Regions from separate parts of the Pseudobacillus badius genome, predicted to be linked through region 1. Evidence: predicted binding sites of a transcription regulator. Region 1 holds the regulator's gene; the other holds the start of a gene.
What was found. Region 1 encodes LexA, which represses DNA repair genes until DNA is damaged. Its sites were predicted from a motif close to CGAACATATGTTCG; they were not measured.
Positions count from the first base shown of each region.

Region 2: B1A98_RS16730 (ImmA/IrrE family metallo-endopeptidase) is a predicted target of LexA. The motif match lies at 2,907-2,920, and genes of this name have one in related genera.

Region 1 is NZ_MWMM01000001.1:505,089-532,730, reverse strand. Features, by position in the region: gene ald (alanine dehydrogenase) at 1-78, opposite strand, end outside; gene B1A98_RS02565 (PucR family transcriptional regulator) at 182-1,420, opposite strand; gene B1A98_RS02560 (hypothetical protein) at 1,686-1,865, opposite strand; gene B1A98_RS02555 (SCO family protein) at 2,078-2,671, opposite strand; gene B1A98_RS02550 (AAA family ATPase) at 2,793-5,933, opposite strand; gene B1A98_RS02545 (exonuclease SbcCD subunit D) at 5,930-7,075, opposite strand; gene B1A98_RS02540 (DUF2621 domain-containing protein) at 7,284-7,709, shown strand; gene B1A98_RS02535 (CcdC family protein) at 7,828-8,301, opposite strand; gene B1A98_RS02530 (response regulator) at 8,392-8,751, opposite strand; gene B1A98_RS02525 (cytochrome c biogenesis CcdA family protein) at 8,853-9,560, opposite strand; gene B1A98_RS02520 (aspartyl-phosphate phosphatase Spo0E family protein) at 9,771-9,962, shown strand; gene B1A98_RS02515 (YneF family protein) at 10,433-10,648, opposite strand; gene sirA (sporulation inhibitor of replication protein SirA) at 10,729-11,175, opposite strand; gene tkt (transketolase) at 11,398-13,404, opposite strand; gene B1A98_RS02500 (DUF896 domain-containing protein) at 13,560-13,793, opposite strand; gene B1A98_RS02495 (YneB family resolvase-like protein) at 13,903-14,559, opposite strand; gene yneA (cell division suppressor protein YneA) at 14,566-14,886, opposite strand; gene lexA (transcriptional repressor LexA) at 15,046-15,663, shown strand; gene kynU (kynureninase) at 15,872-17,158, opposite strand; gene B1A98_RS02475 (glycosyltransferase family 2 protein) at 17,709-19,061, opposite strand; gene glnA (type I glutamate--ammonia ligase) at 19,396-20,730, opposite strand; gene B1A98_RS02465 (MerR family transcriptional regulator) at 20,764-21,165, opposite strand; gene B1A98_RS02460 (methionine gamma-lyase family protein) at 21,375-22,637, opposite strand; gene hflX (GTPase HflX) at 22,656-23,897, opposite strand; gene B1A98_RS02450 (trimeric intracellular cation channel family protein) at 24,094-24,702, shown strand; gene B1A98_RS02445 (CoA transferase subunit B) at 24,769-25,422, opposite strand; gene B1A98_RS02440 (CoA transferase subunit A) at 25,436-26,125, opposite strand; gene B1A98_RS02435 (acyl-CoA carboxylase subunit beta) at 26,145-27,642, opposite strand, start outside.
Region 2 is NZ_MWMM01000015.1:7,566-11,678, reverse strand. Features, by position in the region: gene B1A98_RS16740 (AAA family ATPase) at 251-1,927, shown strand; gene B1A98_RS16735 (DNA adenine methylase) at 1,980-2,843, shown strand; gene B1A98_RS16730 (ImmA/IrrE family metallo-endopeptidase) at 2,945-3,322, shown strand; gene B1A98_RS16725 (helix-turn-helix domain-containing protein) at 3,499-3,882, shown strand; gene B1A98_RS16720 (hypothetical protein) at 3,887-4,093, shown strand.

The DNA.
Region 1 (27,642 bases):
TAAAGTAGTAACTCCAGCTGGAGTGATGGCTACGCGGTTTTCATTGTTTTTAATTTCCTTAGGAACACCAATAATCATCTGAACATCTCTCCTTCTTTTCAATATACGTCTATATTATGATATATTTTTCGTCATTTCATCATTATAAATAAAAAATTCGGAGAGATGTTTTTGTGTTTTTCTACAAATTTTCTTCTTCTAGTTGTTTAATGAGCAAATCAAGGTATAATGTCATTTTCTGATTGGCATCCTTTAAATTAATATCAGCTATTTCAGAAATCCTCTTCAGCCGATAAGCCAGCGTATTGGCATGGATATGCAATGCTTTGGCAGCATCATTCATATTGCCGTCATACTGTAAAAAGGTAAAAATTGTTTCCTGCAAATTGGCATGGTGATTATCATCATATTGGCTTAATTTTTCAATAGCCAGATTCTGATAGCCCGACCGTTTTCTAATGACAGCAAGATCTTCAATAAATTGAAACACACCCAGCTTTTCATATCTGAAAATAGAAGCTGCAGCTGACGGAAACTGCTGTTTCACTTTTAATACATACAGCGCTTCCTGGTAGCTGCGGGCAAGCGCCAGCGGATTATCCGTCATGCTTCCCGAAGCTGCGACAATTCCCGAAATGTTTTGGCGCTCCTTGATTTTCCCGATTAAATTATTTATAAAATCAGAAAGTGCCTGGTCTTTCTCCTTCTCCGGGAGCCTTACTAATAAAATTAATTGTCCATTATCAAATGTTCTGGCGATAATCGGCAGCTGCTGCATCGTTTCCACCAAATAATTGGTTTGGCGTTCCACCGATCGGTTAACCGGCTGCAGGAAATCAACAATAACAACCGTCATCATTCCTTTTAGCACTAAGTTGTAGCGCTCATTTACTTGCTCTAAATCGCGGAGACGGGTGAAATGTCCTGTAAGCAATTTCCAAAAAAGCTCTTCATAATTTTTTTCCGTTTCTGTTTTCTGTTTTTGGCGCTGAATCAGCTGATTTTTCACTGCTTTTGCTGCTTCCTGCAAGATGATAATTTTTTGCTCATCGAACGGCTTGCTCGGATGCGCCCAAATAAAGCCGACTACTTCCTTGTTCTTCCGAACGGAAATAGCCACCCTCTCTCTGATTCCCACCTGGTCAATCCGCGGCACAACCACCGGTTCTTCTGTTTCAAACAGCCTCGGTATCGCACCGACTTTCCATAAGCTGTTAATCACGTTTTCCGGTACGCGCCGTCGCATAATCGTCGCAATTCTGACAGGATCTACTTCATCTTCATGCCGGCTATAAGCAATGATACGGTGATTATCATCCTCTATAGTAATCGGACATTCTAATTCTTCACTAATTAAATCGGCGAGCATCTCGAGTGATTCATACTCATTAGAGAAGAAGTTTCCAGTTACTTTTTCCATATAACCACTTTCTTTCTTTAATTTCATTCTGTACCAACATTATATTATTAGAGCGCATGGCTTGAAAGCTATTTTTCACTTATTGCTGTTGAAATACAAGGCAGCCCGTTACCTTGCACGAAAATTCCCCGCAATAGGAAAACGGAGCTGCCGGGAATAGGCGGGCTCCGTTTAAAAAGACTGAAGTTATAAGAATTAGCAGACAATCTACTAAATTGGCAGGCAAATGGGAAATGAATACTAGAAGGCTAGTGATCGGGAGAAATTAGTATTTTCGGGAATCGCAGTTCGGACAAATATAAACATCTTCTGCATCAAAGATAGAACCGCACTTGGTTTGCTCAAGAACTACAAACGCTTTCTTCAAGTCAGCACGGACTCCTTCCCAGCCGCACTCGCACTTAATTTGCTTGAATGATCCGAACTTATAAACACCGTAGTTCATAAATTTCACCCCTTTTTAAAATTTTCAGAAAAACTTCTGTGTAATCATCTTACCCAAATTAAGCCGAAAAATCAATTAAATGATTGTGAATTTTTTGTTAATTTTAGCAAAGTCAAGTCTTGTTTTTTATTTTATAGGTCATTTTACCTTTGATTTTTCCCTAATCAAAAAAGAGCTCCAGTAGCGGAGCTCTTTCTTGAAAAACAGCCATTTTATTTTTCTTCAACGAGCGTTTTCACATCTTGAACAATTTCTTCAAATGGCACGTCTTCCGCTCCGCTGTAATTTTTCACAGCTTTGCCCTCTTTGTTAATTAAATAAAAGCTTGTGCCATGTGTAACCTGATTGGAATTTGGGTCAGGAATCGCCAAAGTTTGCAGGTTTTTTTCAGCAAATTCACGAATATAATCCTGTTCATAGCCTGTCAACAAATCCCATTTCTTTTCATCCACTTCAAAATTAGAAATATATTCCTTCAGCTTTTCTGGTGTATCCACTTCTGGATCCACACTAAACGAAACGATGCGGTAGTCTTCTACCCCTTCCTTTTTGAGCATTTTCTGCAAATCAGCCATATTTTTTGTCATCGGCTGACATACCGTCGTACAGCTTGTGAAAATTAAATCGGCCAGCCACACTTTTCCTTTTAAATCATCTAGACTGACTTTTTCGTTATTCTGATTTACATGTTCAAAGTCTTGTATTTTAACGTCCATATTACTTTCAAAATCACTTTTGCCGCAGCCCGCTATGAGCAACACAGCAGACAATGCAGCGGCTGCTAAAAAAGAACGCAAGTATCTCAATTCATTTTCCCTCCTGCAATATTCTATCTAAAATAATGTTATTGCATAAAAACAACAAATACAACGGCAGGCAGGTAGTTATCTTGAATAATTTATGAACAAACCGGTCCATTAACGTACACTATAAAGAGGCAAGGGCTAATTGGAACTGGGTGTAGCTGCCGCTTTGGGTGGACATTACTTCAAGACGCGCATCAATTCTTTCTTTCAGCTCCGGTACATGCGAAATGACGCCGACAAGCCGGCCGGAATCTTGTATTTCCATGAGCGCCTCGATTGCCTGATCTAGCGATTCGGGGTCGAGCGTACCAAATCCTTCATCAATAAACATTGTTTCCAAAGAGACGCCGCCGGCATACTGCTGAACCACCTCTGCCAAACCAAGAGCCAGCGCCAAGGCGGCTTTAAAGCTTTCGCCGCCTGATAACGTCTTCACATGGCGTTCCTGTCCAGTATATTGATCGAAAATCAGCAATTCCAATCCGCTTTGAGCGTTCCCTTTTGCCCGGTCTGTTTTCCGGTGCAAGGTATAGCGCCCGCTTGTCATCTTAACAAGCCGCTCATTAGCCACTACAAGAATATCATCGAGAAAAGCGGCAAGGACATATCTTTCGAACGTTAGCTTATGCACATTTTTCCCATGGGTAATGTCATAAAGATGGCCAACTACACTATAGTCTTTTTCAAGCTCGCGCAGATGCTCCTCAATAGCCTCTGCCCTTTCCTCAATTCGCCGGTAGCTGCTGATCAAATGATTCAACGCCAGGCGCTCTTTATCCCGTTCCGCTATCTGGTTATCAATCTCTGCTTTTTTGGCTGTCAATGCGGCGAGGTCCGGTTGTTCAATTCCCTTAAGGCTGACTGTAAATTCCTCAAGCAAATCAGATACCGAGCGAAGCCGTTCATTAAAAGAGTGAATTTCCTGCTGCTGCCTTTTAATCTCTTCGTCTGTCCGCTTGCTGGCTGCGTAATGCTTGAAATCCCCAAAGCCGTTTTCCTCCATTAACTGCTTAAACCGGGTGCGCTCAGCCGCCAGCCGCTCCTTATGCTGGCCAATCGTACTTTGGATTTCCCGCCAGCCGGCTTCTGCCGCTGCAAGGGCCGTTTCGGCTGCCTGCCTTTGCTGCAAAGCGGCTGCTAAGCGTTCCTCCAGAATCCGGCTGCTTCTTTCAGCATGCTGTACGGCCTGGTCATAAGCTGCTTTTTGCTGAAGCGGCTCAGGAATCAGCTTGAACAGCTCTTCCACCCGGGATTGTTTTCTCGCATATAATTCACGGGCCTCCAGCTCGTTCTGCTGGCATTTGGTTACTTCGGCACGGAGCTCTTTCCAGTGCTCGTTCAGCCGGCTGCGCTCTTCTGTCCATGCTCTTTTCTGCTGCAGCTTTTCATTCGCTTGCTGAATGGCTTGTCCGGCAGCGGCTTGTGCTGAAGCCAGCTGCACTTCTTGGGCGGCCAAGTCCGAATCCTCTAGCTTTAACTCCAGCTCAGCTGTTTCCTGCTTCCATTCCAGCAGCAATTCTTCTTCTTTCTGAACATGTACCTGAATGCGGGCAAGCTCGCGGGCGGCTTCCTGCTGCTCTTTTTCTGCTTGAGCTGCTTTTTGTTTGGCCGCTTCCATTTCTTCTTTCTCGGGAGCATACGCATGGGCGCTTGCCGGGGAAGGATGGCTAGTAGAACCGCAAACAGCGCATGGCTGTCCCGCAACAAGGGACTGGGCCAGCAGGCCGGCCTGCTGCTTGTGCCAAGCCTCTTCCAGTTGCTGCACTTGCGCTTTTGCCGCTTGCAGCTGCTGTTCTTTCTCTGCAGACAGCCTCTTCTGTTCTTGCTCCTCCTTCTTCAGCCGGCTGACCCGTTCGGTTCCCTTGATCATTTTCTCAAGAAGCTTCATTTGGGCTTCCACTGTTTGCTTTTTCTTTTCCTCATCATAAAGTACACGCTGCCAATAATCCAGGGAGCCCAGTGCCGCTTCGAGCTTCTCTATTTGAGCTTCCGTTTGTTCCGATTGAGCCGCAAGTGCTTCCCGCTTTTTTTCATACGCTTGCACTTGAGCGTGCAGGCGGTGTAAAGTCGCTTTTTCCTGATCAAGCGAGGAGACGGCCTCGTTAAGACTAAGCAGCTTGTTTAAAGCTTCTGCCGCTTGCTTTCTCTCCTCTTCCCTGCTGTTTTCTTCCTGCCATTGCCGTTCTGCTTCCTCAATAGCTTGCTGCTGCTTCAAAAGTACTGTACGTGACTCTTCAGCCCGTTTTTCCTCTTTATCAAGGTGCTCTTTTAGCTGCATGCACAGTTCTTCCTGGCGGCCCAAGTTTTTTGCTTTTTCAGCCCATTCAATTTCAGCTGTCTTTCTTGCCATTTCCGGCTTTTTATCTTCCAATTCCTTCTTCTCTGTTTCTAACTCTTTTTGGCGGGCCATTTGCTGAATAATATGCTGCGCCTGGTGGATGCTTCGCGTTAATTCATCCCGTTCATTTTGCTGCTGTTCAATTTCCTTTGTCATGCCGGCTAATTTTTCAGCTAGCAAATGAGCATCTACTTTCAGCTGTGAAAGGATGGCTGCCTCATTCCGCGGCTTTTGTTCAAGAAGTTCCGTCATTTCGGCGGTTGCCGGCTCAATGCCGCTAAGAAGCTGGGCTCGTTCTCTTTGCCCGCTTTCCACTTTTTTTGCTAATTCAGCTGCTTGGTTCTTTAACTTCTCTTCTATTAATTTATAAAACTCCGTATGGAACAAGCGCTGCAAGACTTTTTCCTTCTCTTTGCTGTCGGAAACGAGCAGTTTTCTGAACTCCCCTTGTGGAATCATTAAAATTTGCCGGAACTGATTAGCATCAAGCTGAATGATCTCTTTTACTTTCTCGTCCACTTCCCTGACATTGGCCGCAATCAGCTTTTGCTCTCCCGTATCGCTTATTTCATACAATTCAGCCTTGGCATTGATCGTGCGGAAACCCTCGCCGCGTTCTTTTTTCTTTTCTTGCTGCGGAGAGCGGTAAATATAGTAACTCCGGTCCTTTAGGGAAAACTCAAGTGATACCTCAGTTAACAGTTCGTCCTTGGCAAACTGGCTGCGGAGGTCGCTTCCCGTCCTTTCTTCCCCGCTTGCCCGGCCATAAATGGCAAAGCTAATCCCGTCAAAAATGGTCGTTTTGCCGGATCCAGTCTTACCGGAAATGACGAACATCGTCCGATTCTCAAGCTTTCTAAAATCAATCTCTTCCCTTCCCGCATAAGGACCGAATGCTTGCATGATTAATTTGACTGGCTTCATTTTTGATTCGCCTCCAGCTGTGCTTCTTGAATGACGCGCTCCATGAGTTTTCTCTTCTCCGGCGTAAAATCATCGGTCGTCATCTCGCTATAAAAATCAGCAAATAAGTCGATATCATCTTTTTTTTCTTCACGCTTCATTCCGTAGCTTTCCTTTTGGCGCTGATCGATCATGTCAATCTTCCTTTCAAGATGAAGAACATTCGGATAAGCCTGCCTCAGTTTACCCATCGGATCAATGATGGCTCCCCGGTCAAGAAGTGTGATCTTTAAATAATCTTCTGTCGCTTCTGCTTGAATGCGGGCCGGGTCCAGCAGCTCTTCCAGCGTCCCTTCTAATACCCGCATGTCCCGCTTTGGACGAAGCGTTCTTTCTTCGATAGAAACAGTTCCCTTTTCATCAACCGTTACAATCGACACGCTTTTCCGCTGATTTGCCTCGGAAAAAGAGTATTTTAACAGCGAACCGGAATAACGGACTTTCTCATGCTTAATAGCATCCGGACTATGCAAATGGCCGAGCGCTGCATAATTAAAGGGCGCAAACAGCCCGGCATCTACACAGCCGGAACCTCCAACGGATAAAGTCCTTTCAGAATCTGTCGTCTTTCCGCCCAGAACAAAGGCATGCCCGACAAATATATTCGGCTCTCTGCAGTCCATCTCTTCTTCTAATTTTCCTATCAGGCGCTTCATTGCACCCTGGTGAGTATGGATCGAGTTGTCCCCAAAGAGCTGCCGAATGGTGCCTGGTTCTGCATAAGGAATGCAATAAAAGTTCACTCCATTAATCCGGACGGGCGAAAATTGATCATCAACTTTTCCTTTTAAATAAAACTGGCTATGCCGGAACCAGGAAGAGCCAAAGGACAGCCGCTCGGCACTGTCATGATTGCCGGAAATCGCTACGATCGGCGTTTTCAGCTCTACATTAATAGCAAACAGCATCTCATTCAGCAGCTCAACAGCGCCGGTGGGCGGCACAGAACGATCATATAAATCACCGGCGATCACTACTGCATCCGGCGTCTCTTCTTCTACTAGTCTGACAAATTGCTGTAAAACCTCCCGCTGCTCCTCTGTCATATAAACTCCATGCACCAGCTTGCCTAAATGCCAGTCGGCCGTATGTATAAATTTCAATTCTGTCACCTCTAATAAAGTCTCTCTTTTCATAGTAGCGGAAATTATAGAGAAAGCAAATTGCTTTTCTGCTTGTCGGCAAGCGGATAGTTAAATTCTCTTTCTTCCATCCTCCTTTTGAGCAGAACACTCTGCATTAACGGTTGTATCCCTTTTCGCGTTTGTCTATAATTAGTAGCGACAGAAGAGAAATGTGGAGGTTAGCACCATGCTGGAAGGTTGGTTTTCCTACTTTATAATTATATGGGTTGTAATCCTGGTCGGCAGCTTTGCGATCGGGGGATTTTTTATGTTTCGCAAGTTTTTAAAAAGACTGCCAAAAGAAGACGGAAAGTCAGATATGGACTGGGAAGAATACTATGTGGATCAAACGAGAAGCATGTGGGAGCAGCCAGAAAAGGAGTTACTGGAAGAGCTAGTCAGTCCGGTGCCTGAACTTTTTCGGGATGTGGCACGCCAAAAAATCGCCGGAAAAATCGGCGAACTGGCGTTAGAGGAAAAGTCGGACATGATCACACAAGATTTAGTGATACGCGGATACATCATAGCCACTCCGAAAAGGGACCATAAATTTCTGCGCAAAAAACTAAATGATATGCAGATTGATATGACTCCTTATGAACACTTGTTTTAAAAGTGTCATTGAATGCAAAACTTCTTGGGGCAGTCACTGGCGATTCATCTATTTGTAACATCACCATTTAAAAAGGGCTTGCAGCGATGTGCAGGCCCTTTTTTAAGAAATTCAGTTTTCAATCAAGCCGTTCTTGGTTTAATGTGGCACGCAAGCTGCGGTACTGCCGGTACATGGCAATCCGCCATGGAACAATCATAGCAAAAGCAAGAATAAAAAACATTCCGCTCAACTGCCCCACATCAATGGTCGAGCTTAACATCACTTTGCCGATGATCCGGACAATCAGCAGGCTGATTAAAATAATTGGAAATGCTTTCGACCGCTTTAAATAAATATCCTCATCACGAACCTCGAAATTTGATGTTTTAATTAATAGAATTGAAAATAGCATGCCTACGGCCACAGCCTCTAATAATTCCATAGAAGTAACCCGAAACTCCGGTATGACAAACATCAGCGCCCCTGTACTCATAAACAGGGGAGGCAGCATAATTTTATTAGCCGAAGTCGGCTTCTTCGCGGCCTTCATGCGGATGAATATTACCGTAATTCCCATTACTACCGCTAATACGGATGAAGCAACAAGCATCATCTTCATCATTCCTTATCTTTTACATTTGCTAAGTTATTATAATCAATTTTCTTTCGAAAAACAAAAGCTGTTTTCACAGAAAACAGCTTAAGCAAGCAAACGGCGTAATGCTTCATTCACACGAACCTCATCAAAGGGCTTGGTAACAAAGTCTTTTGCCCCCGCCTCAATTGCCTCCATCACCATTCTCTGCTGTCCCATCGCTGAACAAATGATAATTTTTGCCTCAGGAAACTCTGACAGGATGGTTTCGGATGCTTTGATTCCGTTCATAATCGGCATCGTAATATCCATGATGACGATATCCGGCTTCAGTGCTCGGTATTTTTGTATGGCTTCTTCTCCATTTTCAGCTTCTCCTAGCACTTGATGATTCAGATTCGTCAGCATATCTACTAACGCCATCCTCATAAACTTCGTATCATCTACAACTAATACCCCTGCCACCGGCCATGTGCCTCCCTCTTCTCTGGGAAATAATGTAACGTTTCTCTTTATCCTAAATATACCTGTTTCGGCCAAGGAAGGCAATCCGCAAATGGATACAGCTAGAAGCCTTGGAAGCCGCCAAATAACGGACTGAGGAAAATAATAATTTTTGTCATCCAATCAAAGAAGAGGACAACCCCCATGACAATCATAATGTAACCGCCCACCTTCATAATCACTCCGCTATGAGTTCGAATCCACTTCATGCGGCCAATAAAGAAGGAAAGGATGAAGAACGGAATGGAAAAACCAAGCGTATAAGCAACCATATACAATAGACCTGATCCTGGATTGCTTGCAGCAAGCGCAAAAACCGATAATAAAATCGGACCCGTACAAGGCGTCCAGCCGGCAGCAAATGCTAAACCGATTAACATGGAGCCTACATATCCGCTCGGACGGTTTTTAAATTCAAGCCGCCGTTCAGTCATCATAAATTTCGGCTGCAGAATGCCAGTCACAACCAAACCGAAAAACACGATAAAAATAGCCCCGATTTGCCTAATTAAATCCTGATATTGAGACAAAACGTTGCCTATGAAGCTTGAAGCAAAGCCTAACGAAACAAATATTAAAGAAAAACCCAACAAGAAAAACAATGTGTGCAACAAGCTTCTCCGCTGCAGCATTTTATTCTCATTTTTTAAGTCACTGACACTCATGCCGGTAATATAGGAAAGAAATGCGGGATACAGCGGCAAACAGCACGGTGAAATAAAGCTGAGAAACCCTGCGCCAAAAGCTAAAAAAAAGTTAAGATCGTTCAATCATACCTCCTGCCTTTCATGGATATTGTAGCAGAGTTTGAAGCAGGAATCGAAAAAAAGAGATATGAATAATTTGTGTCTGCCTCTACTTGGGAAAAAAGAAATTTTTTGATTAAAAATAACTTTGTTTTTGAAAAAAAGTAAAAGATTGGGTATACTAGAGAAACTAATACACTTCTAGCCATTATCACATAGAAAGGACTTTCTGCCGTGCATAAAGACGACTTGCTGGATGCTATCGAGAAAAAGCGGTTAGAGCTATTTCAAATTGTCACTATTAAAGGATTAAACTCTCCACTCGCCGTCAAATGCAGCCAAGAGCTTGATCTTTTGCTAAATGACTACGATCGCAAATACGTTCACTCTGCAACTCCCCTCTATAGAAAACAATTGCCCAACTAAAAATGAGCAGGTTTGCCAAAAACAACTGCTCATTTTTATATTCGTCTTTTAAAAACTTCAAATGCAAGCAGCTTTAGGAACGTCATGGATAGACCGCTGCCGCCTGGCTGCCCTCCCCCATAAATCTCCAAAGACCCGGTGTACCGTTCATAATTCGAAGAAGAAAAAAATTCTCTTCTTCGCTTCATTAAAATTTTTCATTGCGGCTATTCATTATTTCCTGCCATGCAGTTGTTCGGCCGCTCATCGTGCCCAACGGAGGCTTTCGTTGGGCTGCTTCAACAAAAAAACCACCTTTCCTATTAAATGAAATCATTCAACAGAAAAAATGGTTTTGCTGGCTATAAGAAAATAAAGCATATATCGGATATATCTGCAAAGAAAGATCAACCTTCTCGACCTTTTCTTGAAAGAAGCTTGTCCGAAAAAAATATATGGAATCAAACGATAAATCCTTATATGACAAGGATTTATTTATTATCGAACTGCTTGTTCATTTGTGACATCATTTGATTTATTTTTTTCTGCGACGGCTTCATTCCCATTTGCATCATCATCATTCGCAGCATTTGTTCATTAATTGGCGGATTCTTTTTTAAATAGTCCATCATGTATTTGCGGGCTATAAAAAATCCAAGCGCAACTCCGGCAGCTAAAGCCAGAATCCCGACGAGTACATACCACATACACTACTTCCTCCTTCATGTCGTCTACTAAAAGTTTACTAAACCAAAAGACATTATACAACATGAAAGAGAAATTTTCTTTACTTAAATAAATTTTCTTTCTTAATCGGTTCAAGCCAACCGTAATTTTTACTTTCAAAATCAACAGCAAACAAGCAAGCATTCAATTTCTTTAAGGAAGAGAAAAACACCGTTTCCGCTTCGTAGCTTCCCTTAGCCTTTAAATGAAGGCACTTTTCTTCAGCGGACAAAACAGCCTTGCCTTTCTTTTCCGGAAGCTCAATGGTAAAGCAATTGTTTTTGTCAACGGCAAAGCTTTCTTTGTCCATTAATGCTTCTTTCAAAATAGAGGCAAGAGAGCGCAGCGAAAATTCTTTTGTAATATATTGAATTTGTTTCTCCACAACATTCTTTTCACTTTTTTGGCTAGTGGAGCTTTCAAAAAACAATTGGAAAAAATTTTGTTCACGTCCGTAAAAATAATGAGCAAATTCTTCGCCAATCCAGTAAATTTGATAGCTTCTCATCCATTTTACCTCCTGCTTGTCCTTTTCTTTATTATAAAAAGGAACAGGCGTCAAGGTTGTTGAATTTTGAAAAAAACGTTCACTAGTTTTGTCGATTGCATTGTAACTTTGGCCTTATAAGACGAGGAGCAGGTCATTCCTCTGAAAACAAGCCTTCGCCGGGCGGCTGAATAGACAAAAAAAGCTGGTTTCTTTCAAACGAAACCAGCTTTTTTGTATTTATTATTGATGGAGTAACGCTTTTGCCCGTGCAACGACATTTTCTACTGTAAATCCGTATTCTGCCATTACTTTATTGCCCGGAGCAGACGCACCAAATTGATCGATCGCAATGATATCGCCTTCGTCGCCTGTATAGCGCTCCCAGCCAAGAGACGCACCCATTTCAATCGCAAGGCGCTTCTTCACTTCTTTCGGAAGAACGGAACGCTTATATTCCGCGCTTTGTTTCTCAAAGCGGTCCCATGACGGCATGCTGACAACCGCAGCATCAATGCCTTCTTGCTTAAGCGCTTGTTGCGCTTCCACAGCCAGGCTCACTTCCGAGCCGGTTGCTAGCAGCAGCAAGTCAGCTGTCTCTTTGTCGGACGCTGACACGATGTATGCCCCTTTTGCGACTCCTTCTGCAGCTGTCTCAGATGTGCCTTGGATGGTTGGCAAGTTCTGGCGAGTCAACACAAGTACAGTCGGTGTTGATTCGGAAGAAACAGCTAATTTCCAAGCAACTGCTGTTTCATTAGCATCCGCCGGACGGATCACAGACAGATTTGGCATCGAACGCAGTGCAGACAAATGCTCGATCGGTTCATGTGTCGGTCCATCCTCGCCTACTGCGATACTGTCATGTGTGAAAACATAGGTAACCGGCAGCCCCATTAGAGCCGAGAGACGCATTGCCGGGCGTACATAATCAGAGAACACGAAGAATGTCCCGCCGAATACTTGAAGGCCGCCATGGAGCGCCATCCCATTCATTGCTGCTCCCATTGCGAATTCACGGACGCCAAACCAGATGTTGCGACCTTCATAAGCAACTGCAGAAAAATCCTTCTCATTTTTGATGCTTGTTTTGTTAGAGCCTGCTAAATCCGCTGAACCGCCAATAAAAGTCGGAAGGTTTTTCGCGATCGCATTCAGCACTTCTCCTGATGTGGCACGGCTCGCCAACGATTTGCCCGGCTCATAGCTCGGAATATCCTTATCCCAGCCGCTAGCCAATTCACCATTTATAGCCGTTTGAAGCTGCTGGCCAAGCTCTGGGAATTTCTCTTTATACTCTTCGAAGAGTTTTCCCCATTCTTGTTCAGCCGCTTTCCCTTTTTGTACAATTAATTCCTCGAAGCGGGCATACACTTCTTCAGGCACATGAAAATCCTCTTCGAATGTCCATTTATAATAATCCTTTGTCAGCTTCAATTCATCCTCGCCAAGCGGAGCACCGTGCACATCTGCCTTGCCTGATTTGTTAGGAGAACCGTAACCGATCACTGTTTTCACTTCAATGAGTGTCGGACGATCTTCATCTTTCTGTGCTTCTTCAATCGCTTTGGCAATCTCCTCCATGTCATTGCCGTTTTCCACGCGGAGATATTGCCAGCCATATGCTTTAAATCGGTCTGCTACACTCTCGGAGAAAGACTTATCAAGATCTCCATCCAGAGAAATGTCATTAGAATCATAAAGGGCAATTAGACGGCCCAGCTTTAGATGACCGGCAAGAGAAGCTGCCTCAGAAGCTACCCCTTCCATCAAGTCTCCATCACCGCAAAGTGTGTATGTATAATGGTTGACTACCTTGTATTGATCTTTATTATAGACGGCAGCCAAATGTCTTTCTGCCATCGCCATTCCTACAGACATAGCAATTCCTTGTCCAAGCGGGCCTGTTGTTGCCTCAACACCGTCTGTATGTCCGTACTCCGGATGTCCTGGCGTCTTGCTGCCCCATTGGCGGAAATTTTTAATTTCATCCATGGATAAATCGTAACCTGACAAATGCAGCAGGCTGTACAAAAGCATAGAGCCGTGTCCCGCGGATAAAACAAAACGGTCGCGGTTAAACCATTTAGAATTTTTAGGATTGTGGTTCATAAACCGGCTCCACAACGTGTAAGCCATCGGGGCAGCTCCCATCGGCAAGCCCGGATGTCCGGAATTGGCTTTTTCAATCGCATCTATAGAAAGTGTGCGGATCGTATTCACTGCTAATTGATCAACTTTATCAAACATGGCAAACTTCCTTTCCTCACAAATATTGTACCTACTTAAATATATAGGTCTTTATCAAATTATACAAGACGTCTGCGAATATCTGATAGCAGAGTTTCGCTTGTTCATTAGTCTTTCCGTTTAAGCATTAAAAAAGCCGGCAGCTGCCGGCTTTTTTAATGCATTTTTTTCCGCTTTTGAATATCTTGAAGCTTTTTGGGGGTGACTTCATTTCCTTCAGTATCGAAAATGCGCACTCCCTCTACTGTATCCTTCATAGATGAACGAAAAGCTGCTAAATATTCTTGACGCAGGCTGGCCTGTTCTGCTTGTTCTTCAGCGGACAGTCCTGTCGTTTTTGATTTTTTGGAAAGTTCATTAATGCGGGCAAGTTTATCTTCAGAAAGCATACATGGGTTGCTGCTAATCCATTGTCAATTAGCAGGCTCTCCTTTCTTTTCAGCATTTAATTCTTGCCCTTATTGTATTAAAAAGTGCACGAACAAACAAGTGGATTGCTTAGTCAATCTCTTCGCCCGCCTGTTCGGTATACTCTTGAAACCTTCTATGGACAGTCGCTTTTGATACTTGATAGCCAAACCCCTTTAATGTAGCAGCAATTTCTTCAAAGGTTAAATTGTTGCGGCGCAGCCGGACAATCTCTTCTACAGGTACTTCTTTTCTCTCCCTGCCAGCAGGATTTCCCCGGTTTTTCAAATTTTCTTCCGGCCGGAAACCATTTTCCACCGCCCGCTTCATGCCTCGTTTGATTTTTAAGTTATGAATCTTTCGCTGGTACTCCTCTACCATGCTGACAATTTGAATAACCATGGAGTCAGATTCAGACAGCTGCAATTCTCCATCATCGGCGATGCTGAACACCTTGACCCCTTCTTTAAACAAGCAGTGCAGCAAAGCAATTTTAGCGTTCCCTCTTCCAATTCTCGTTTCATCCTGAATGAGAACAGCATCAATCGGCTCCCTTTTCGCTAAATCAAGTAAATCAAGCATGCCTGGCCTGTCCAGATCATACCCGCTCGCCTGCTCCTTAATAACCTCTGCCACCTCGTACCCTTTTTTGGCAGCAAGGCTGAGCAGCTCCTCCTCCTGCCGCTGAAGCGAGGTTTCCTGAACTTCCTTTTTCGTACTTACGCGGCAATATATAATAGCTTTCACTTAAACTCATTCTCCTTTGAATGCGACTTGCCCGCCCGCGTGAGAGGGATGCGAGGCAACGGGGATAATCAATGTATCACCAGGCAGAATTTTCACAGAATGCAGCTGATTTTCTTTTTGAACCCACATAATGAAATCCTCTTCCTTCATGTCTTTGGCATTGTTGTATTGTTTGGCAATGCTCCAAAGCGAGTCTCCTTCCTGCACGGTAATTTCTTGATACGGAAGTCCTTCCTCGCTCACGCTGAAAATCAGCATTGCTCCCGCTATTATTGTAACAGCCATAAATAAGAGAACAAAAGAATTGTTTTTTACAAATGTTTTCATCACTTCACAGCCCTTTCAAGCGAATATTCGTTCGTATATTTATTTTTATTGTAATAGGAACATTTGTTTGAGTCAAGATTTTATTCGAACTTATGTTTGTATCACGAAAAATAGCATGTTATAATACAGAAAAGAGACAAATCTAAGAGGTGCAGACAAATGACAAAATTATCGAAGAGGCAGCAGGATATTTTGGACTTTATCAAGCTGGAAGTCAAAGCAAAAGGCTATCCTCCGTCCGTTCGGGAAATCGGTGAAGCCGTCGGGCTTGCATCCAGTTCTACTGTCCACGGTCATCTTTCCCGGCTGGAAAGCAAAGGATTGATCCGCCGCGATCCAACGAAGCCGCGCGCTATTGAAATACTGGAAATGGAGGACGCGGTGCCGCGCCAAAAGGTAGTTAATGTGCCGTTAATCGGAAAAGTAACAGCAGGCTTGCCGATTACCGCGATCGAAAACATTGAAGAGTATTTCCCTTTGCCTGAACGCTTGGCTCCGGCTGATGAACATGTGTTTATGCTTGAAATTATGGGTGACAGCATGATTGAAGCAGGGATTTTAGATGGTGATTATGTGGTTGTCCGGCAGCAGCAAACAGCCAAAAACGGCGAAATTGTTGTAGCCATGACTGAAGAAGATGAAGCGACTGTCAAGCGCTTCTTTAAGGAAAAAGATTTTATCCGGCTTCAGCCTGAAAATTCATCCATGGAGCCAATCATTTTGCCGAACGCTACTATTCTAGGCAAAGTAATCGGTGTCTATCGCGATATTCATTAATGACTGTACAGCTCCTTTTTAGCCTGCCGCTGAAAGGAGTTGTTACTTTTTAAGAGAATAGTAGAGAAACAGTTACTCTATCCTATGAAAAAATTCAGTAAATATGATTTATTCGAAAAAACAAAAAAATCTCCAGCTGTGTGGCGGCCAGAGAAAGAACTTTCTTGGTAGGAACCGGTCATACCGAAGGATTTATAAGAGCCTTTTCTTAGGCAATAACGCCCCGCTCGTTTTTAAACTGCTTGTATTGCTCCTCTTCCATGATTCTTCTTAGAATTTGCACAGCCTCCCATACTTCTTTATACGTATTGTAGAGAGGAACAGGCGCCAGCCGGATGCCGTTGGGGGCTCGAAAATCAGGAATGACCCCATTCGCCTTCAATGCTCTGCAAATGCGCGCTGCTTCTTTATGCTCTAAATAAATATGCCCGCCGCGCTGGTGATCCTCTAAAGGATTGCCAATTTCAACCCTTATATGCTGCCGCTCTTTCATAATCAGCTTCATCATGTAACGCGTCATATCCAAAGACTTTTTCCGCAGATTTTCCATGCCTGCTTCCTCAAACATCTGAAGCGATCCAATTAAAGGTGCTGCGCTTAATATGTGAGGGGTGCCGATTTGATAGGCTCCTGCTGCCTCAGCCGGTGTCAGCACGTGTTCCATATCAAATTGCTTATGTTTAGCGGAGCTGAACCATCCTGCAAGGCCGGGAAATCTTCCGATATGCTTCTTATTTACATATAATGCGCCGACACTTCCGGGGCCGCTATTCAAATACTTGTAATTGCACCAAACAGCAAAGTCTGCTTCCCACGCACTTAACTCATGCAAGATAGCGCCGACGGAGTGGCAAAGGTCAAAGCCAATCAAAACTCCGCGCGTATGAGCAGCTTTTGCCAGGCGCCGCATATCAAGAATTTGCCCGCTTCGATAAAGCACACTAGGCAACACCGCTAAAGCAACTTCCCCGGTCATCGCCTCAATAATCCTCTCTTCATCAAGAAAGCGACCATCCCGGCTTTTCACGCGGATTAAGTGTGTGTCCGGATTGTAGCCTTTCAGCTTTAGCTGGCTTTGCAGCACATAAATATCGGAAGGAAAGGTCAATTCGTCCGCCAGTATTTTCGTTCGATTGCCTTGCGGCTGATAAAAGGTTGCGACCATTTGATGGAGGTTCGTTGTTGTAGACCCGGTTACGATTACCTCTTCAGGACAGGCTCCCACTAATGGCGCCAGCTTTCTCCCTAGCTGTTCAGAAAGGTGATACCATGGATGGTTTCCTTCTGTCCAGCCGTCAATCCCAAATTGTTTCCACGAATCCAAAAGCTCCAATAATGAGGCTTCCGACCGTTTAGACAGCAAACCCAGCGAATTGCCGTCAAGATAAATCTTTCCTTTTGGAATATAAAATTCTTCCCGAAACCGCGCCAGTCTATCTTGTTGATCAAGCCGGCAAGCAAATTCATAAGAATCATCCAACTCCTTATTATCCATGTCTTTATCTCCCATTTTCCGGTCTATCCCCCTTTGCTTCTGCTTCAGTGATGATGCCTCGCATACCGCACAAGCACTTTACGTTCATTGTTGATAGAGAAACCTTTAAGCTATACCCTTGCAGAGAATTAGCGCTTGATCGCACGAGTCCTTCTCTTTCACCAGCGTGTAAGTTGGCCGCTCCCCCAGCAGTCGCTTGCTCATTTTATAAAAGGAGCATTTCATTCCTGTTATACTATATATTTTTTACAGACTAGATAGACTCAAATGCCAGGAATTAAAGGCACCTAGCAGAAAATAATATACTCAAGCGTTGGATCGATTTATTTTCAAACAGGCATTGTTGTACGGCTCCCTTGACTTTGTACACTCTGTTGATTGGAATGGAAATCAGCCGCCCCATCCACTAGCCAAATAAAAAAGATTGCAGACAAACTTCAATTTTCATTGAATGTGTCTGCAATCCGGAGTCCTCTCAAATAGGAGAGCGTTCGTTTTCCAATAGTATAGATTGATCCCTGCAATCATCGTTTATATACCCCGGCCTGGCCTACTCCCAGACACGCTTGGATTTAAATAATTCCTGCAGATATCCCCAGACAGAGACTGGGGACATGATCATTTGATAAAAAAGAATAAAGAGGACAAACCCCAGCTTATTTTTTCGTATTCTTAAATCAAGGTTATTAAATACATAGTTTTTTTGATACAGATACAGCAAACCGTAACTAATAACCGTTAGAGGCAAAACCAGCAAAGTCATAGGTCCTGCAATCCAATAAAAGCCAAAGAAAGCCAAAATCAGACCAGGAAGCCAACAGAAGGTATAAACAAAATCCAAATATGGCATGACTAGGTTAATGCCGGTAAGATACTTTGTATACACTTGCGGCTGCTTCCATGGCTTAATTTCATTCAAGCCCTCAATCATTCCTCGTGCCCATCTAGAACGCTGTTTAGCAAAGTGGCCAAGAGTTGTCGGGGCATCCGTGAAAGCGACCGCCAAAGGTTCAAAATATACCTTCCAACCCTTTTTTAAAAGCCTCCAGGTTAATACAATGTCTTCTCCGATTGCATCTGGCCAGCCCTGTACCTCTTGTACACATTCTGTTTTGTATAAACTAAAGGCGCCTTGAGCAACCAGTGTACCTTGGTATAGCCCTTGTAATCTTTTTATAGAGGCAATTCCTAGAAAGTAATCCCACTCTTGCACTCTAGTCCAAATCGTTTTACGGCTGTTGCGAACAAGCATAGACCCAGCCACGGCACATACATCAGGAGGGCTGCTTTTTATTCTTGAAACTAAATAGCGGACAGCAGATGGATGAAGCACCGTATCAGCATCTAAAGTAATCACGTAAGGGGTAACGACATATTGCAATCCGTTATTCAGAGCATGAAACTTACCGGGCTGAGATTCATGAAAAATAGTGATATTCAAATCTAATTCTCTCTTTGCTCTCATAATTTCTTCTTCTGTATCGTCCGTGGAAAGATTATTAATCACAAACACCTGTATCTCTCCCATGTAATCTTGATCAGCTACATATTTTAGTGTATCAAAGATAGACTGCTCCTCGTTATAAGCGGCGATAAGCAAAGATACAGAATCAGAAGGGTATTCATCTTTAAATACAGGCTGCCTGTCCAATAATAAGCTCGCTACAAGAAAAGCGCTCATATACCCCGGAATATAAGCTATTCCTCCAATAATCAGGATCGCGGCGGGAAGAGAAACAATGGATGCTAAATCTTTTAACCAAGGCAATGAAAGATAAATAGAAAAGATCATCCAACCAGCCGAAATCGCATGACTTATCCAAAATTTCGCAGTAACAGTTAGATAATAACGGTCTCTTCCAGTCTTAAAATTAGGTCTAACGGGGTTTATATTGGGTTGCATATGCTTTACCTCAAATATCCATTAAATTTGTATAATCTGTATTTTAAACAAATTTAACCAAAAAATCCACCTTTTTTAGGTCTAAATAACCATTATACTTGTCACGAAAAACTGATTTTATACACTACACATCTTCCCTCTCCCTCGCCAAAAACCTTAATAATCAGGCTTTATATCATCACATCAGGATAAAAAAGATTATCGACTATAATCAATTCAGCATGCACAGTTATGGCCATAGGGATTTCTTCCTTTTCTATCCCATACTTACACAGGAGGAATATGCCCCCAAACAAAAACCCCTTAAAGCCAGATGGCTCAAGGGGTTTCACTATTAATACATTTGCATATATTGCTCGCGTTCCCATGGATGAACTTGTGTGCGGAACATATCCCATTCAATTTCTTTGGCTTCGATAAAGTGCTCGAGGATGTGTTCGCCAAGAGCAGCTTGAATCACTTCATCTTTCTTCAGCATGCGAAGAGCTTCTGCCAATGTACCCGGCAGGTCTTCTACACCCTCCCGCTCTCTTTCTTCTTCATTCATTGTGTAAATGTTGCGGTCTACTGCAGGCGGTGGCGTCATGGCGTTTTTGATGCCATCGAGACCCGCTTGCAGAAGGACAGCCATTGCCAAATATGGGTTCGCTGCCGGGTCCACACTGCGCACTTCCACGCGCGTGCTCATGCCGCGTGCGGATGGAATACGAATCAACGGGCTGCGGTTTTGTCCGGACCAAGCAACATAACAAGGCGCTTCATATCCTGGCACAAGACGCTTATACGAATTGACCGTCGGATTAGTAATCGCTGTGAATCCTTTAGCGTGCTTGATTGTGCCTGCGATAAATTGGTAAGCTGTTTCACTCAACTGCAGCTCGCCTTTTTCATCATAGAAAGCATTTTTTCCTTCTCTAAATAACGACATATTGCAGTGCATGCCTGATCCGCTTACTCCGAACAGCGGTTTTGGCATAAAGGTTGCGTGTAAGCCATGCTTTCTCGCGATAGTTTTAACAACTAGCTTAAATGTTTGAATATCATCGCAGGCTGTTAAAGCATTGGCATATTTAAAGTCAATTTCATGTTGTCCTGGCGCCACTTCATGATGAGAAGCTTCAATTTCAAAGCCCATTTCCTCCAGCTCTAAAACAATATCGCGGCGGCAGTTTTCGCCAAGATCCGTCGGCGCTAAGTCAAAGTACCCGCCATTATCGTTAAGTTCTAAAGTCGGCTCGCCGTTAGCATCCAGTTTAAACAAGAAGAATTCCGGTTCAGGTCCTAAATTGAAGTTTGAAAAACCGAGTTCTTCCATTTCTTTTAACACACGCTTTAAATTGCTGCGCGGATCTCCAGCAAACGGTGTGCCATCAGGCATGTAAATATCACAAATCAAGCGGGCTACCTTGCCTTTTTCCGCTGTCCATGGAAATACAACCCATGTATCAAGGTCCGGATACAAGTTCATATCAGACTCTTCAATGCGCACGAAGCCTTCAATAGAAGAACCGTCAAACATCATTTTATTGTCCAGCGCTTTCGGCAATTGGCTCACTGGGATTTCAACGTTTTTAATCGTTCCTAAAATATCAGTGAATTGCAGGCGGATGAACTTAACATTTTCCTCTCTTGCTAAATTGATAATATCTTCTTTTGTGTACTTGCCCATAAAAATAATTCCTCCTTATGATTTGGCACTATTTTAATGAAAATAACGAAATCGGTCTCCGGACGGGAGATCGTTTCGGTAAAAGCGACCGGCATTAATAAATTCCTTGCGCAACAACCTTCTGACTTCTTCGTCTGTAGAAACTTTCTTATCTTGCTCTAACTCGGCTTTTAACGGATTATGTACGCTCTCATCTTCCTTCAATAAGATTTTTTTGATTCCTGCCATGTTAATTCCTTCATCGAGCAGATCCTTAATTTCAAGCAAACGATCAATATCATATAAAGAAAAGAGCCGGCGATTGCCTGCAGTCCGTTCGGGACGAATCAGTTGATGTTCTTCATAGTAGCGTATTTGCCTGGCGGATAAATCGGTTAGTTTCATGACCGTTCCTATCGGGAATAGCGGCATAGAACGCCTGATTTTGCTGTTCATCAATGATTCCTCCTTTCTTCATGTCCTTTATTTTATACCCCGTCAACTTATATGTCAAACCCATGTTAGGTTTTCTTACATGAAAAATTTTCACAAAATGCATTTCGCTCCTACCCGCTTTCCTTTGCAGACAAATAAGGACAACACAAGCATTCTTCTATAACCATAAAAAAGCTGCAAAAACATAAAGTGTTTTTGCAGCCTCGTTCTTACAATAGCTTTTTCTCAATTAAATGATTTAGAGCATAACATACAGCAATTTTCACATGTGAATAAGTGAGTCCCCCCTGCACATAGGCAGCAAATGGCGGGCGCAGCGGACCATCAGCAGAAAGCTCGATGCTCGCCCCCTGAACAAATGTTCCTGCAGCCATAATGACATCGTCTTCATAGCCCGGCATGTAGCTAGGGTAAGGCGTTACATGGGAATTAACCGGGGAAGCCTGCTGAATGGCCTGGCAAAAAGCAATCATCTTCTCCCGGTCGTCAAACTGAACCGCCTGGATAAGGTCTGTTCTTTTTTCATGCCATTTCGGAGTCGTATTCATGCCCATTTTTTCAAGCATCGCAGCAGTGAAAACCGCTCCCTTTAAACTTTCGCCTACAACGTGAGGGGCGAGGAAAAAGCCCTGATACATCTCTTGCAAGCTGTAGAGGCTGGCGCCCGCCTCTGCTCCAATCCCCGGGGAGGTCATCCGGTAAGAACAACTTTCCACATAATCGGCTTTTCCTGCTATGTAGCCGCCGGTTTTGGCAAGACCGCCTCCTGGGTTTTTAATTAATGAACCTGCCATCAAATCAGCGCCAACATGACAAGGCTCCTTCTCTTCTGTGAACTCCCCGTAGCAATTGTCAACAAAGACAATCACATCACTTTTTATTTTCTTTACAAACTGAATCATTTCTTCTATATCCGCCATCGTGAATGAAGGCCGGACAGCATAGCCTTTCGAGCGCTGAATGCCGATCATCTTCGTATTCGGCTGAATGGCTGCCTCAATGGCAGCGTAATCCGGCCGGCCGCTCGTCCCCAGCGGAACACTGCGGTAGGAAATGCCAAATTCCTTGAGTGACCCCGTTCCCTTGCCGGAGATTCCGACAATTTCTTCCAGCGTATCATACGGATCACCCGTAATATAAAGCAGTTCATCCCCTGGACGCAATATGCCAAATAAAGCAATGGAAATGGCATGTGTGCCCGAAATAATCTGCGGGCGGACGAGAGCCGCTTCTCCGCCGAATACGTCCGCATAAATGTTTTCAAGCGTATCACGGCCGGTGTCATCATAACCGTAGCCGGTCGAAGGGGTGAAATGAAATTCGCTTACCCGATGCTTTTTAAAGCTTTCCAGCACACGGAATTGATTGAATTCAGCCGTTTTTTCGATCTTGCGATGCACTTCGGCAATTTGCGCTTCAGCCTCCTCGGCAATCGGCTGAATAGTTTGTCCTTGTGTTAATAATTCAAACATACCTGCTCTCCCTTTACATTATATGTATTTACTAATTTCCCCAGCAATCGGATGATCCTTAAAGGCAAATCCTTTCACTCGGTACACTTGCTCTTCTTCATCGAATAAGATAGAGTCTACAATCGTTTCTGTTTTTAGCTGGGCGAGCAGTTTGCCGGCAGAAGCCGGAATTCGCCCGTTATACGAAGTCATCTGCTCCCTGATCATCCTTTCGATTACTTCCTTCAGCTTTAAGCGATCCTCTTCATTCACCGCACTGATCAAGATGTTTGCAGAAGCGGAAGAAGGAACAAACTCTTCATGCTGGATATCCCTCTTATTATACACTGTCAGTTCAGGCAAATGATCCATTTCTAATTGCTCCAGCAGACTTCGCACTGTCTCTTGATGCTGCATCAAGTCAGGGTTTGCACTATCCACAACGTGCAGCAGCAAATCGGCTTCACTCACCTCTTCAAGTGTAGAGCGGAAGGCAGCGACCAGCGTTGTCGGCAAGTCTTGAATAAAACCTACCGTATCAGTTAAAATCGCTTGATAGCCGCTCGGCAAAACCAATTTGCGCGTTAAAGGATCAAGCGTGGCAAACAACTGGTTTTCCTCCAATGAATCAGCTGCCGTTAATCTGTTAAACAAGGTAGACTTTCCGGCATTTGTATAGCCGACAAGCGCAATTTGAAACGCCCGGTTCTTTTTGCGCCGACTTCGATATCGTTCACGATGATGGACGATTGTATGCAGCTGCCGCTTAATTTCATCAATGCGCCGGCGAATATGGCGCCGGTCGCTTTCCAGCTTTGTTTCACCCGGTCCCCTCGTTCCAATGCCTCCGCCAAGACGGGAAAGGGCCGTTCCTTGTCCGGAGAGCCGCGGCAGCAAATATTGCAGCTGGGCAAGCTCCACCTGCAGCTGCCCCTCTCTTGAACGGGCGCGCCGAGCAAAAATATCAAGGATTAATTGCGTCCGGTCAATCACTCTAGCCGAAAATTCCGCAGATAAATTTCTGATTTGGCTTGGAGACAGCTCCCCATTGAAAATAATCAGATCCGGCTCCAGTTCCTCTTCCAGCCTCTTTAACTCTTCCACTTTTCCTTTGCCGATGTAAGTGCCGGGATGAATGCGCTCTCTCTTTTGTGTGATCATCGCTAACGATTCGCCTTGCGCCGTTTCTATCAATGATTTTAATTCTTGCATAGAATATAAAAATTGTTCGGTATCATCGGTCAACTGACACCCAGCAAGGATCACTTTCTCTTTCTCCATTTTTGTCAATTAGGTTCCTTCTTTCCTTTATCATTTTCTTCCATCCATCTTACCAAAAACCAGACTAAAATACGAATTGCCGGGCATTCACTAATAAAAACAAGTTTTTTTCCTCTTCTGAAAAGATAAGCTGGTTCTTTAGCCATTCCAATACTATAATAAATTGCCGGGAACACTTTCGTAAGGGGGAACTTCTGTGGAATTTACTTGGGATATTTTTACGGTTATCGGCACAATCGCGTTTGCTATTTCCGGAGCGATTGTGGCAATGGAAGAAGATTACGATGTATTTGGAATATATATATTAGGCATGATTACGGCTTTTGGCGGCGGAGCTATTCGCAACTTATTAATCGGAGTACCTGTTTCCGCATTATGGGAGCAAGGAGACTTTTTCCAGATCGCCCTCTTATCGATTACGGCGACTATTCTTTTTCCGCATAATATGCTTAAGCACTGGCCGGTATGGGGAAACTTCTTTGATGCGATCGGTTTATCCGCTTTTGCCGTGCAAGGTGCTTTGTATGCAGTCGGCATGAATCATCCGATCAGCGCCGTCATCGTAGCGGCAGTCCTGACCGGCAGCGGCGGCGGACTCGTGCGTGACCTGCTGGCGGGCAGGAAGCCTGCTCTTTTGCATAATGAAATTTACGGTCTGTGGGCTGCACTGGCAGGCCTGCTCATCGGACTGAGCATCACAACTGCACCCGTTGAGTTGATCATACTTTTTATAGCGATTACCGTTCTCCGGGTATTATCTTATAAATTAAAATGGAAGCTGCCAAAAAGGGCTCTTCATCAATAAATGAGAAAAAGGGACCAGCCCAAAAAGTCATTTTACATGACCTTCCGGGACAGCCCTTTTTCTTTATCAAAAAGCATTCAGCTGTACGCTTTCTGAAACAGTCAGTTCCGCTTCCGTGCATTCAAGAATTTCCTCTACCGAATATCCTTCGGCCACCTCCATAAGCTTCAGGCCGGCTGGCGTGACATCCATAACTGCTCTGTCTGTTATAATGCGCTGAACGACTCCTTTGCCGGTTAAAGGAAGCTGGCATTCTTTTAAAATTTTAGATTGGCCATGCTTATTTACATGATCCATAATCACGATCGTTTTTCGGGCACCATGAACAAGATCCATAGCTCCTCCCATTCCTTTCACCATTTTTCCGGGAATCATCCAGTTAGCCAAATCACCGCCTTGGGAAACCTCCATGCCGCCCAAAATAGCCACATCAATATGGCCGCCGCGGATCATCGCAAAGGATTCAGAACTATCAAAGTAAGCCGCTCCGGAGATCGCTGTCACTGTCTCTTTTCCGGCGTTGATCAAATCGGCATCTACTTCTTCTTCCTTTGGATAGGGACCTATGCCAAGCAGACCATTCTCTGACTGCAGTACGACTTCTTTGTTTTCCGAGATAAAGTTAGCAACTAATGTCGGCATTCCAATGCCTAAATTCACGTAATCGCCGCTTGTAATCTCCTTTTCTGCACGCCTTGCAATCTTCTCTCTTGTATCCATCCATATCCCTCCTTTATTGACGAGTGGTTTTTCGTTCAATTCGTTTTTCCTGATCTCCCTGAATCAAGGCCTGCACGTAAATGCCTGGTGTATGAATATGATCCGGGTTGAGCTCTCCGGTTTCCACAATCTCCTCTGCTTCCGCGATCGTCACTTTTCCGGCAGCCGCAATCATCGGATTGAAGTTTCGGGCAGTTTTATTATAAAGAAGGTTGCCTTTCTTATCTGCCTTCCAAGCCCTCACTAAACTGAAATCGGCTGTTAAAGCTTCCTCAAGCAAATACTCTTTTCCGTTAAACTCCCGTACTTCCTTTCCTTCAGCAATAGGGGTTCCCACGCCGGCTGGTGTATAAAAAGCCGGGATGCCGGCGCCGCCAGCCCGGATTTTCTCCGCCAGCGTCCCTTGAGGCGTTAACTCTACTTCTATTTCTCCTGCAAGCATTTGCCGCTCAAACTCTTTATTTTCTCCAACATAGGAACCAACGATTTTTTTAATCTGTTTATTCCTTAATAACAGCCCAAGCCCCCAGTCATCTACTCCACAGTTATTGGAAATGATCGTTAAGTCCTTCACTCCAGAGTCAGCAAGCGCTTTAATCAGGTTTTCAGGTATTCCGCATAAACCAAAGCCGCCAACCATCACCGTCATTCCGTCTTTAATGCCGGACACTGCTTCCTGAAAGCTCGTGTAGATTGTTTTCATCCCGTTTCCCCTCCTTTTATTAAACAGGATTTACTCCATGTTTACGATCAGTGAACACCATATACTTAGACATATAGACATCGAGCCGGGCGGAAAGTTCCTCGCGAAGCCGGTTCGGTTCCACTACACCGTCAATGATCAACTCAGAGGCTAGGCGATAAATGTCAATGTCTTGCCGATATTCTTCTCTTTTTTCATTGATAAAGGCGGCGCGTTCTTCCTCTGGCAATGAAGCAATCTTATTTGCATAAACGGCATTAACTGCAGCTTCCGGCCCCATTACCGCAATTTGCGCTGTCGGCAGCGCCAAGCAGCAATCCGGCTCAAATGCCGGACCAGCCATAGCATACAAACCAGCCCCGTAAGCTTTGCGGACAATGACGGTCAGCTTAGGCACTGTCGCCTCACTCATGGCAAAAATCATTTTGGCTCCATGGCGGATAATTCCGGCCTTTTCGACATTGGTGCCAATCATAAAGCCCGGCACATCGGCCAAGAATAAGAGCGGAATATGGAACGCGTCACATAAGCTAATAAACTTAGCCGCTTTATCAGCTGAATCATGAAACAGCACTCCCCCTTTTACACGAGGCTGGTTGGCGATAATGCCGACCGGCTGTCCGTTGATCCGGCCCAGCCCGGTAATCAGTTCAGCGGCAAATAATTTCTTAATTTCACAGAAACTATCTTCGTCGACCAAGCGTTCAATCAACTGATGCATATCGAACGGGGCATTTTGATTTTTGGGAATAAGCTCTTCGATTGATTTTTCAAAAGCAGCCGGCATTTTGGGCTCTTGAGGAGACGGTTTCTCTGTGTAGTTATCAGGAAAATAAGTTAAATATTTTTTCGCATATTCAATCGCTTCTTCTTCCGTCTTAGCAAGCACATCCCCGCAGCCGGAAACTGAGCAGTGCATTTTCGCGCCGCCCATTTGTTCAAGCGTTACTTTTTCGCCAATAACCATTTCCGCCATGCGCGGCGATCCGAGATACATGGAAGCATTGCCCTCCACCATGACCACAATGTCACAAAAAGCAGGAATATAAGCTCCCCCGGCAGCGGAAGGTCCAAATAACAGGCAAACTTGCGGCACTTTTCCGGATAATTTCACCTGATTATAAAAAATGCGGCCGGCTCCTCTGCGTCCAGGAAACATTTCCAGCTGATCGGTAATCCTGGCTCCCGCTGAATCGACAAGATAAAGCATCGGGCACCGCAGCTTTTCCGCTGTCTCTTGGATACGGATAATCTTTTCTACCGTTCTCTTACCCCACGATCCTGCTTTCACTGTGGAATCATTAGCCATCACACATACTGTGCGCCCATTTATTTTTCCAACGCCCGTTACAACGCCATCTGCCGGCAAATCTCCGGCAAGCACGTTGGCAAATAATCCGTCTTCTGCCTCTAGCCCATTATCAAAAAGCAGCTGCAGACGGTCCCGGACGAACAGCTTGCCCTGCTCCTTATTTTTCTCATGATATTTCTCCTGTCCGCCTGTTAAGACCGATTCC
Region 2 (4,113 bases), on a different contig from region 1:
TAAGAAATATAATAAATTAACTAATGTAATTAATTAGAGGTGATGTAACCAAAAATACTAAGATGAAATTTAAAGGTGGCAAACCTGCTGTATCTGCAGCTCTTTATAATGTAAACCCAAAGCTTGATAGAGATGTTATTGTTTATGAGAGAGAAGAGCCCTTTTGAGGGTTTTTCTTTTATAAACTAATCGTTATGACTGCAGTTCATTATATGTTTATCTTGAAGGTACCTAAATAAAAAGGAAGCGAATGATTTTTATGGTTACTCATAACAAAAATTTAATAAAAAAAATACGTATTAAAAAGTTTCGTAAGCTAAAAGATATTGATATTGATATCGCCGAGAGAATTACTGTAATTGCTGGCCACAACGGTATCGGAAAATCCACAATTTTAGGATTAATTGCAAATGCTTCTGAATTAAGAGGATACCAAAGTTACTTTAATAAGGTTTTTCAAAGTAAGTTCAATGAAATCTTTCATTTAGATAGTAATCATGATTACACCAAAAATAGTGATGAAAAATACTCTGTAATTATTGATTACTTGTATAAGAACACTGATGTATACAAGATGTGCACTGTCTCTCAAAATGTCGATAGATTAAGAATAGTTCCCAGAAATTCAAATTCTGCGGGAAAACTAATTGGTTCACAAGTTCTCGATATAGGTGCAGACGCTAAAGTTCCTATTCCAACTCTTTACATTGGAATGAGTAGAGTTATACCCATTGGTGAATCGAAAGAGGAGCACTACTCTCTAACTCATAGCAATATTGATGAACAAGATATTCATGATTTAAATCTATGGTTTAAAGAAATTATTGGTGACGAGGAACTAGAAGATGACAAAGTATCGAAACAAGACTTAAAATACTCCACCAAGAGATCTCTAGGTCCCAGTTTCAAAGATTATTCATACAAATCAGTATCCCTAGGCCAGGACAGTTTAAGTACTATATTAACAGCTATTTTATCTTTCAAAAAACTAAAAAGAGAATTAGGAAAGGATTATCATGGCGGGATTTTAGTAATTGATGAAATTGATGCTTGTTTACATCCTTCAGCACAGTCAAATTTAATAAGAGTAATTGATCAATGTTCTAAGAGTTTAAAGCTACAAATTGTTTGTACTACTCATTCGCTAACTGTAATTCAAGAAATACTGGGTAAACAGATTACTACAAACCAAAATCCAAAAGACGATAGATTGTACTACAATGTGGTTTATGTCCAAGATACTGCCAAGCCAAGTGTTATGGATAATCCATCATATTTAAAAATAAAGAATGATATGTTTCTGAGGTTTAACCTTTATCAAGATAACAAACATGATGTAAAGATTTATTTCGAAGACGAGGAAGCTATCTTCTTTTTTGATAATATTAAAAAAAATACGGAACAGATTGACACTGAAGGTTTACGATTCGATAAAATCTGCGCTCAAATTAGTTGCGATACCTTGCTGAAACTTCCAAATAAGGACTCCTATTTTAAGAGTGTCTTAATCTTACTTGATAATGACGTATTAAATTCACAAATTTACAGAGAAATCATTTCAGAAAATGAGAACTTGTGCGTTTTACCAGGTACCGGTTCTCCAGAGGAAACTATTCATCAGTATCTATTAGAACTAGTCAAAAACACCGATCATCCCTACTGGAAAGACAATCAGGGAATTATTACTGTCCAGGCAATTAGAGATAGAACCTTAAAAACTATAAAGGATCTTCTCAAACGAGATTCTGAAAAAAGAAAAAGAGAGATTTACAAAGAATGGTTTAAGGAGTTCAAACTAGTATTTGAACAAACTAAAATTATTACCTATTGGATGAATGACAACTCAGAAAAAATACAAGAGTTCATAACTAGCTTTAACCAAGCAATAAAATATTTAAGGACACATCAAATTAAAAATGACAAATAGCTTCTGGCCAAGTCAGTCCTTTTCTGCTACTCTAAAGTAGAGGTGATAAAAGATGCCGAGGCCTACCCTCACGCCATTAAGGTATCCCGGTGGTAAAGATAGCACCTATGAGTATATAAAACATTTGGCTCAGCTTAATAACATTAAAACTTATATTGAGCCTTTCGCGGGTGGTGCAGCAGTAGCCATCCGTTTGCTTGTTAACAAAGATATTGATCAGATAATAATAAATGATGTTGACAAGAGCATTTACTGCTTTTGGAAAGTAATTGTTGAAAATCATAAAGAGTTAATAGAAAAAATATACTCCACGCCAGTTAACATGGAGGAATGGTATAAACAAAAAGAAATTCAAAAAAATAAAGAAAATGCAGATGATCTAAGTCTCGCTTTTTCAACCTTGTTTTTAAATCGCACCAATAGATCTGGCATTATAAAAGCAGGGGTGATTGGAGGTAAAAATCAAGATGGAAAGAATAAAATAGATTGCCGATTCAATAAAGAAAAAATAATTGAGCGTATAGAGCTAATAGCTTCTATGTCTGATCAAATTCAGGTTTTTAATTATGATGCTAAAGAGTTTATAGAAAAAGTAATTAAATTTACTCGTAAATCACTTACATTTTTTGATCCCCCTTATTATGATAAGGGGCCAGAACTATACACAAACTTTTATCAACACCTTGATCACGTTGAGCTGGCCGAAGTGATTAAAAAACAAATGAAAAATCGTTACTGGATTTTGACCTATGATATCGCTGAGGAAATTGAATCTTTATATTCCAACCATTCTCCTGAAAGATATTACCTTAATTACTCAATTGCCAAGCCAAGTAAAGGCAAAGAATTTATGTTTTTTTCTAATAAAATCAATAAAGGATCTATTGAAAATTATTTAAAGATTGTTCAAGATTAATTATCACAAATTTTTCCATTACCCCATCTTTCATGAGACGGGGTTTTTATTGTAAACTAACAAAGAACATACGTTTGTAAACAATTTTTGAGGTGAAGTCAATGATCCATTCTACATTGTTAGAAGATTATATTTTCTCTTTATATCAATCTATACATATCTACACTCCCGATCAATTGAACATGAAAAAAATAGCTAGCAGGATAGGTGTAGACATCGAATATATTGATAGCAGTAGTAAAACTCTATATCCCCCACAAGAAACCATAATTCTTATTGACCGGCGTTTATCTTCCCAAAAACAATGGCAGGACTTTGGACATGAACTGGGACACTTGTTAAGGCATTTTGGGAGCCAATTAACTCTCCCTCCTCCTTTTATCAAGATGCAGGAATGGCAAGCAAATAATTTTTATGTATCACTTTTGTGTTCCTACTTTCATGTTGGAACACATGTCATTCCCTTGGAGAAAAAGTGAAGTCATTGAAGTGATTTCAAAAACATTTAATGTTGAATATGAGTTTGCCGTTCAGAGGCTTGAACGCTGGATATTGCAGAAAGAGAGCTCTTTATTCTATGAGAGAGTTTTTGATCTCAATTGTCATTATCAAGTTGAAGCTATCGATCAAAAAAATAATCAAGAGGTGTTTTAAAATGTCTATTTTTGCAGAACGTTTAAAGGACTTAAGACTTCAAAAGAAACTTTCGTTGATAGAACTTTCTCAAAAAGTGAATTTGAGCAGGGATGCTTTAGAAGCCTATGAACAAGGCAAGCGAATTCCCGATATTTCTCAAGTATCAAAACTGACTGATTTTTTTAAGGTTTCTTTATGTTATCTCATAGGCAAAGTAGATAACCCTACTGAAATTATTGATATTTCCGATGAGTTTCAAGGTTTTCACATTAATGGTATCCAGGATTTATCCGAAGAAGAGATAAAAAAGATTTGTCTTATGTCCAGCGATGACTCCCTTTACATAGAATGGTATCTCGACAATACAGAAACTGAAGAGCCAAATTATTTTATAGAGGACTGATAATATGCTTTCTGAATTCGAAATCAAACGAGCTGAAAAATCGAGACAAAAAGCTTTAAAAAATTCTGTTAAACATGAATTAATTAGAATTCCTGTTTTCGAAAGAGTATACATGAAAGATGGTGAACTCTATGGAGAATTCCCTGGCAATCCTATTCCTAGGAAGCTTAGCGATTATGCTGCTTCAGTTGATAACAATGAGAAGGATTAATTTTTTTACCAATAAACAGA